DNA from 3 places in the Paenarthrobacter sp. TE4293 genome. Region 2 is predicted to be linked to each of the others. Evidence: riboswitches for the same ligand, from Rfam matches in the RefSeq annotation. Region 2 holds a riboswitch; each other region holds the start of a gene.
What was found. A riboswitch is a leader RNA that binds a small molecule or an ion and turns the genes downstream of it on or off. The one in region 2 is predicted to bind glycine.
Positions count from the first base shown of each region.

Region 1 (2,262 bases), on a different contig from region 2:
AAGACCACCCACACCATCACCACGCCGCCGGGCATCTTGAAGGCTGAGGAATCGTGCAGGTGCGGGCGGCGCTTCCGGAAGGCCAGGTAGCTGGCCAGGATGATGGACCACACGAAGACGAAGCACACTGCGGAGACCGTGGTGACCATGTCGAACGCCTTGCCGATGTCCGAGCCCGCGTACATGAGGACGACGCCGGACAGCAGCAGGACGCAGGACAGGAACAGTGCGTTGCGGGGTACTTTGCGTCCGGAGAGTGCGCCGAACACCTTGGGAGCGTCGCCTTCCTGCGCCAGTCCGAACACCATGCGGGACGTGGAGTAGATGCCTGAGTTCGCCGACGACATGGCGGATGTCAGGACCACGAGGTTCACGATTGTGGCAGCGGCGCCGAGACCGGCGAGCGAGAACATCGCGATGAACGGACTGTGCTCGGCAGCGAATTGGGTCCACGGGGTAACTGACATGAGGATGATCAGGGCGCCTACATAGAAGAGCAGGACGCGGATGGGAATGGAGTTGATGGCCTTGGGCAGGTTCTTCTCCGGGTCCTTGGCTTCAGCGGCCGTGGTACCGACCAGTTCGATGCCCACGAAGGCGAAGACGGCGATCTGGAAGCCGGCCACGAAGCCCATGAATTCGTTGGGGAAGAATCCGCCGTGGCTCCACAGGTTGGTAAAGGTGGCCGGTCCGGCATCGGACTGGAAGCCGCTGAAGATCATGAACAAGCCAACAATGATCAGTGCGGCGATGGCGACGATCTTGATGAGGGCGAACCAGAACTCAGTCTCGCCGAAGGCTTTTACCGTGGCCAGGTTCAGGAGCAGGAGGATGCCGATGGTGATCAGCCCGGGTACCCAGAGCGGCAAGGACGGCCACAGTTCCTGGGAATACCCGGCGATCGCGATGACGTCCGCGATCCCGGTGATCACCCAGCAGAACCAGTACGTCCAGCCGGTGAAGAACCCTGCCCAGGGTCCCAGCAGGTCCGCGGCGAAATCGCTGAAGGATTTGTAGTTCAGGTTGCTCAGCAGCAGTTCGCCCATGGCACGCATGACGAAGAACAGCATGAAGCCGATGATCATGTACACGAAAATGACGGACGGTCCGGCAGCGGAGATCGTCTTGCCGGAGCCCATGAAAAGGCCCGTACCAATCGCTCCGCCGATGGCGATGAGCTGGATATGGCGATTGCTGAGCTGGCGCTCGAGATGGGGTGAATCGGTACCGGTGGAAGGCTGAATCGTCATTGGAACTCCATCGTTCAGGCGGCACAGGGTGCCACAAGATTCGGGTTCCTCCCCGCTCTGTAGGTGGACCTGAGAGTTTCCGCCTTCCTGCAGGGCAGGAAGGCTTGCACCTTCGGTGAGCCCGGTTGCCCGGGCTGCTTTCCAGAGTTGCCTCGCCGCGGCGGTACATGGGCCTGAGAGATTCCTGGGGAGGGTTTGCTCCTACGGCGCCTGGGGTGATGTACCGGCAGGGCTCTCCCGCCGCGGATCAAAAGCGCGCACCACCAGCTGGGTGATGCAGCTCACACAGTAGCGAAGGCCGGGCTGCACCGCAACCGTGGGTGGTTAGCGGGCCAGAATGCTACGGGCAATCTCGTCGGCGTCCCGCAGAGTCCGCTGTCCACTGGCGTAGGCCTGTCCGGTCCGCGGCCGGGCTTCAGCGGCAATCGCAGTGCCCCACTGCGACGCAGACAATTGCAAGCCCAAAACGTAGAGGTTTTCCGTGACGGATCCGTTCGCCGCCAAGGGCCGGTAAGGATGCGGCTCCACGTCCAAGCCTGTGGTCTGCACGGGTGCGCCCTCACCACCCATCATGATCTTGGTCCGCACTAAGCCATCGGCCATCAACTGCTCCAACAGCGGCGAGACGTTCATGCCCACCCTGTTGGCGGGCGACATCGCCTCGATAAGGGTCGGCGCTTCAACCGGCTCATCGTGAACCCATGGCGAAACCGCCCGAAACACTTTTGCGGCCCTGTCTACGCTGAACTTCGGGTCCGGCCCGACAAAACTTACGACGCCGGCACGCGCCAAAGCGGCCAACTGTTCCGAGCGCAGGGCAGGCGCACCGCTGGCAAGCCCTTCGACGAAGGATTCGAACCAGCCGCGCAACCCGGCGAGCCATGATTCATCCGTGATGCCGCCGTCTGCCACCACCGATTTGAGGATGGCCCTGCCGGTATGGAGGGCACCGATAGCCATCTTGACAGGGTCCGCTTCACCCAAGGCGGATCGTCGTGCGTCGTCATCCAGA
Region 1 covers NZ_JBNJRY010000006.1:52,298-54,559, forward strand. The annotation lists gene cycA (D-serine/D-alanine/glycine transporter) at 1-1,250, opposite strand, end outside; glycine riboswitch at 1,402-1,500, opposite strand; gene QF015_RS13345 (FAD/NAD(P)-binding protein) at 1,575-2,262, opposite strand, start outside.
Region 1: linked by a shared signal. The riboswitch ahead of cycA (D-serine/D-alanine/glycine transporter) and the one ahead of gcvP (aminomethyl-transferring glycine dehydrogenase) in region 2 are both predicted to bind glycine.

Region 2 (2,262 bases):
TCCTCCGCACTGCCGGAGCCTCCGAGGACCACTGGCAGAGCCTGGTCCAGCGGCTTGCCACCGAGCTCGACGCGGACCTTTACGTGGTGGACCGCCGCTGCCTCCATCCCTGGCACCCGGACGGGGACGTCCTCCCGGTGTTCCTTGCCGAGGAGTGGGCTCCGTTGTCCGGGCAGGTGTCCCTCGCCGGGAAGAACTTCCAGTGGCACCGCATCCGAGGCCGGCACGTGCTCACCATGGACATTCCCACCCATGCCAACGCGCTCCTGGTAGTGCTGCCCCACAGCGAACCGCACCCGGACGCCGTCGTACTCCTCCACGCCGCAACCGTGCTGGGACTCCAGCTTTCTCGGATCGTTTTGTCTTTGGAGGGCCGCCACCGGTTGGCCGGTGAGTTCCTGTTACAGGCCATGGACGGACGTCTCGGCGTGGCCGAGATGGAGAGCCGGCTGGCGGGCTTTGAGGTTCCGCCCCAGGAATTACTGCTGGCCTCCATGGCGGCAGGCGCCTACCAAAAAACTGCGGACGACGGCGACAGGCTGGCCAACGTGCACGTCGAACTCTGGCGGCACGGGGTCGCGTCGGCGTCGCTGAAGCGGAACAACAGGCTCCACGTGGCGGTCCCGGCCGACGTGCCTGTCGACATCCTGGTGCACTGCGCTGGAAGGGAAACCTCGATCGGGATCAGCGCGCCGGCAGCTGTGGCGAATATTCAACGAGCGTTGCAGGAATCCCTTTGGGCGCTTGGTTCAGCCCGAGCCACCAACCAGGGGCTAACCCGCTACGAGCAGGGGCCGTCGTGGTTGGGACTCACCAGTTTCGAGGAAGGAACCGCGCTGGTACGGCGCCTTTTAGGCCCGATTTTCGACTATGAGCAGAGCCAGGAAGGCGATCTCATAGTCACCTTGAGGACGTATTTGGACTCGCAGCGTTCCTGGCAAAAGACCGCAACAGCGTTGTTCGCGCACCGGCAAACCATCATCTACCGGATACGGAAAATCGGCGAGCTGACGGGCCTGGACATGGGGGAAACGTCCACCGTCGCCCAGTTGTGGTTCGCTCTGCAGATCCATGAGGCGATGCATCAGTAGCCGCAGCTTGCTTGCGCTTTTTCAAACCAAGCCGCTATGGTGTGAAGCGTGTCACGGAAGTGGCGCAACGCTTTTGATCTGCGGCGGGAGAGTCCTGCCGGTACATCCAGTCAGGCGCCGTAGGAGCAAATCCTCCCCAGGAATCTCTCAGGCCCATGTACCGCCGCGGTTAGGCAACTCTGGAAAGCAGTCCGGGTCACCGGGCTCACCGACGGTGCAAGCAGGCAACCATTCCTGCGGAATCTCTCAGGTCCAATACAGAGCGGGGAGGAACCCCACATCATCGTGGCGCTCAGTGGGCGCCTGAATCATGGAGTTCCTCTTGACTGTTCAATCAACCCCCACCGCCTTCGCGGACCGGCACATTGGCGCCCGCCGCCAAGCCGACGTTGACACCATGCTCAAGGCCATCGGCTACGACTCAGTCGACGGCCTGGTAGATGTCGCCGTCCCCGATTCCATCCGCCAGGACACTGCCCTGAAGTTGCAGGACGCCCTCACCGAGGTGCAGGTCCTCGCCGAGCTCCGCAAGCTCGCGTCCAAGAACAAGACCGCCGTCCAGATGATCGGCCAGGGCTACTACGACACCGTCACGCCCCCGGTGATCCGCCGCAACATCCTGGAAGCTCCCGCTTGGTACACCGCCTACACCCCGTACCAGCCGGAAATTTCCCAAGGCCGCCTCGAAGCACTGCTCAACTTCCAGACGATGGTCCAGGACCTCACGGGACTTCCTGTAGCCAACGCCTCGCTCCTGGATGAAGCCACCGCCGTGGCAGAGGCCGTGCTGCTGATGCGTCGAGCCAACAAGTCCAAGACTGCCAAGGACGGCAAGACCGTCCTGGACGCAGACCTCCTCCCGCAGACCATCGCCATTGTGAAGGGCCGCGCTGAGGCGCTGGGCTTCGAGGTGCAGATCGCTGACCTTTCGGCTGGCCTTCCCGATGGCGACATCAACGGCATCGTCCTGCAGCAGCCCGGCGTTTCCGGCCGCGTCTTCGACCACTCCGGCGTCATCGCTGAGGCCAAGGAACGCGGTGCGTTGGTCACAGTCGCCGCCGACCTTTTGGCGCTCACCCTCATCACGCCCCCGGGCGAGCAGGGTGCCGATATTGCCGTCGGAACTGCGCAGCGCTTCGGCGTCCCGCTGTTCTTCGGTGGCCCGCACGCC
Region 2 covers NZ_JBNJRY010000010.1:170,610-172,871, forward strand. The annotation lists gene QF015_RS19195 (PucR family transcriptional regulator) at 1-1,091, shown strand, start outside; glycine riboswitch at 1,166-1,264, shown strand; gene gcvP (aminomethyl-transferring glycine dehydrogenase) at 1,414-2,262, shown strand, end outside.

Region 3 (2,262 bases), on a different contig from region 2:
CAGCGGGTAGGCATCAACAATCCAGAGCAATTGGACGCCGCCCACGTCAAGGGAGCGGGCGATCTCAGGCAGGGCGAAGGTGAGCGCGGTGTTGTCGACGGCCACCAGCAGCACCGGGAACATCAGGAGTGCCAGTGCCGTCCAATCGCGCCACGGTGCTGCCGGGCCCATCGTGGGACGAGCGGAACGGGGTGCTTGGGTTGAGGACGGCGAGAACATGACTCTTACTGTACCGTCCAGACGGTATAGTTTCAAATACAACCCAGCGAGCCTTTAGGGAATGATGGACACATGCCACGAAAACCAGTAGCCCGGGACGCTGTCCTGGATGCCTTCGAAGCCCTCCTGATTGAGGTGGGGGAGCGTGCTGCCACGCTCGACGCCGTTGCCAAGCGCGCCGGGGTATCCAAAGGTGGGCTGCTCTACCATTTCCCCAACAAAGAGGCCCTGATTACGGCCCTTCTGGAGCGGCTGGACCTGTTGGCCGACGAGGACACGGAATTGATGAAGGCTGCGCCCGATGGCTCCGCTGCCTATTTCATCCGCTCCTCGCTCTGGGCGGGCACACCCATGGACCGGGCTTTTGTAGCTGCCACCAGGCTGGCCGAAGTAGCCCACGAAGAAACGCGCCGCAGGTTTGCCGCCATTCAACAGCGGTGGCTGGATGTCCTGGCCGAAGACGTCGGTCCGGAGGTGGCCAAGGCAGTCAGCTACATGGGTGATGGCCTCTATTTCAACGCAATGTTCGAAGGTGGCCAGGACGACGGCAACGCAGGACGGGAAGCCGACGTCGAAATCCTGCTGGGAGTCCTCGAGCGGCTGCGGAAGTAGCAGGTCACCCATTTGCGGCGGTGCCCGACACGTAGGACAATTAACCTTTGTGGCCTGCCCTGAACGGGGTCATACATAACTGAAAATGCCTTTGATCTGCGGCGGGAGAGTCCTGCAAGCACGTGATGCAGGCGCCGTAGGAGCAAACCCTCCCCAGGAATCTCTCAGGCCCACGCACCGCCGCGGCGAGGCAACTCTGGAAAGCAGCAGGCGCTCAGCCCACCCCAAGGGTGAAAGAGTGCTGTGCTCACCGACGGTGCAAGCGATGATTGCTCACGCAACGCGCGGAAACTCTCAGGTCCAATACAGAGCGGGGAGGAACCCAGCCGCTGTGGCGTACCCAAACGCCGCCCAAGTAATGGAGTTCCTTCGTGACGGTTAGTTCTGCCTCCACCACCTTCGTCGATCGGCATATCGGCGCCCGCCGCCAGGCCGACATCGAGACCATGCTCAAGTCCGTCGGCTACGACACTGTCGATTCGTTGGTCGACACCGCCGTTCCGAACGACATCCGCCAGGACGTCGCCCTCACCCTGCAGAACGCATTGAGCGAAGTTGAGGTCCTTGCTGAGCTGCGCAAGCTCGCGTCCAAGAACAAGACCGCCGTCCAGATGATCGGCCAGGGCTACTTCGATACCGTGACGCCGCCGGTGATCCGCCGCAACATCCTTGAGTCCCCGGCGTGGTACACCGCCTACACCCCCTACCAGCCGGAAATTTCCCAGGGCCGCCTCGAAGCACTCCTGAACTTCCAGACCATGGTCCAGGACCTGGTCGGCCTGCCGATCGCCAACGCCTCACTGCTGGACGAAGCAACCGCAGTAGCAGAGGCCGTCCTGATGATGCGCCGCGCCAATAAGAACAAGGCCGTCCAGGATGGCAAAACCGTCCTCGACGCCGACTGCCTCCCGCAGACCATCGCCATCGTCAAGGGCCGCGCCGAGGCGCTCGGCTTCGAGGTTGAGGTCGCCGACCTCTCCACCGGCCTCCCGGAAGGTGCCATCAACGGCGTCGTCCTCCAGCAGCCCGGCGTTTCGGGTCGCGTGTTCGACCACTCCGCCGTGATCGCGGAGGCCAAGGAGCGCGGCGCGCTGGTCACGGTCGCCGCCGACCTTCTTTCCCTGACGCTCATCACCCCTCCGGGCGAGCAGGGTGCCGACATTGCCGTCGGTTCCGCGCAGCGCCTGGGCGTTCCGCTGTTCTTCGGCGGCCCGCACGCCGCCTACATGGCCGTCCAGAAGGGTCTGGAGCGTTCCATGCCCGGCCGTCTGGTGGGCGTTTCCAAGGACGACGCCGGTGTCCCCGCCTACCGCTTGGCGCTGCAGACCCGCGAGCAGCACATCCGCCGCGAGAAGGCCACGTCCAACATCTGCACCGCGCAGGCGCTCCTCGCGATCGTTGCCTCGATGTACGCCGTCTACCACGGCCCCG
Region 3 covers NZ_JBNJRY010000002.1:528,835-531,096, reverse strand. The annotation lists gene QF015_RS05795 (MFS transporter) at 1-219, opposite strand, end outside; gene QF015_RS05790 (TetR/AcrR family transcriptional regulator) at 292-831, shown strand; glycine riboswitch at 924-1,021, shown strand; gene gcvP (aminomethyl-transferring glycine dehydrogenase) at 1,203-2,262, shown strand, end outside.
Region 3: linked by a shared signal. The riboswitch ahead of gcvP (aminomethyl-transferring glycine dehydrogenase) and the one ahead of gcvP (aminomethyl-transferring glycine dehydrogenase) in region 2 are both predicted to bind glycine.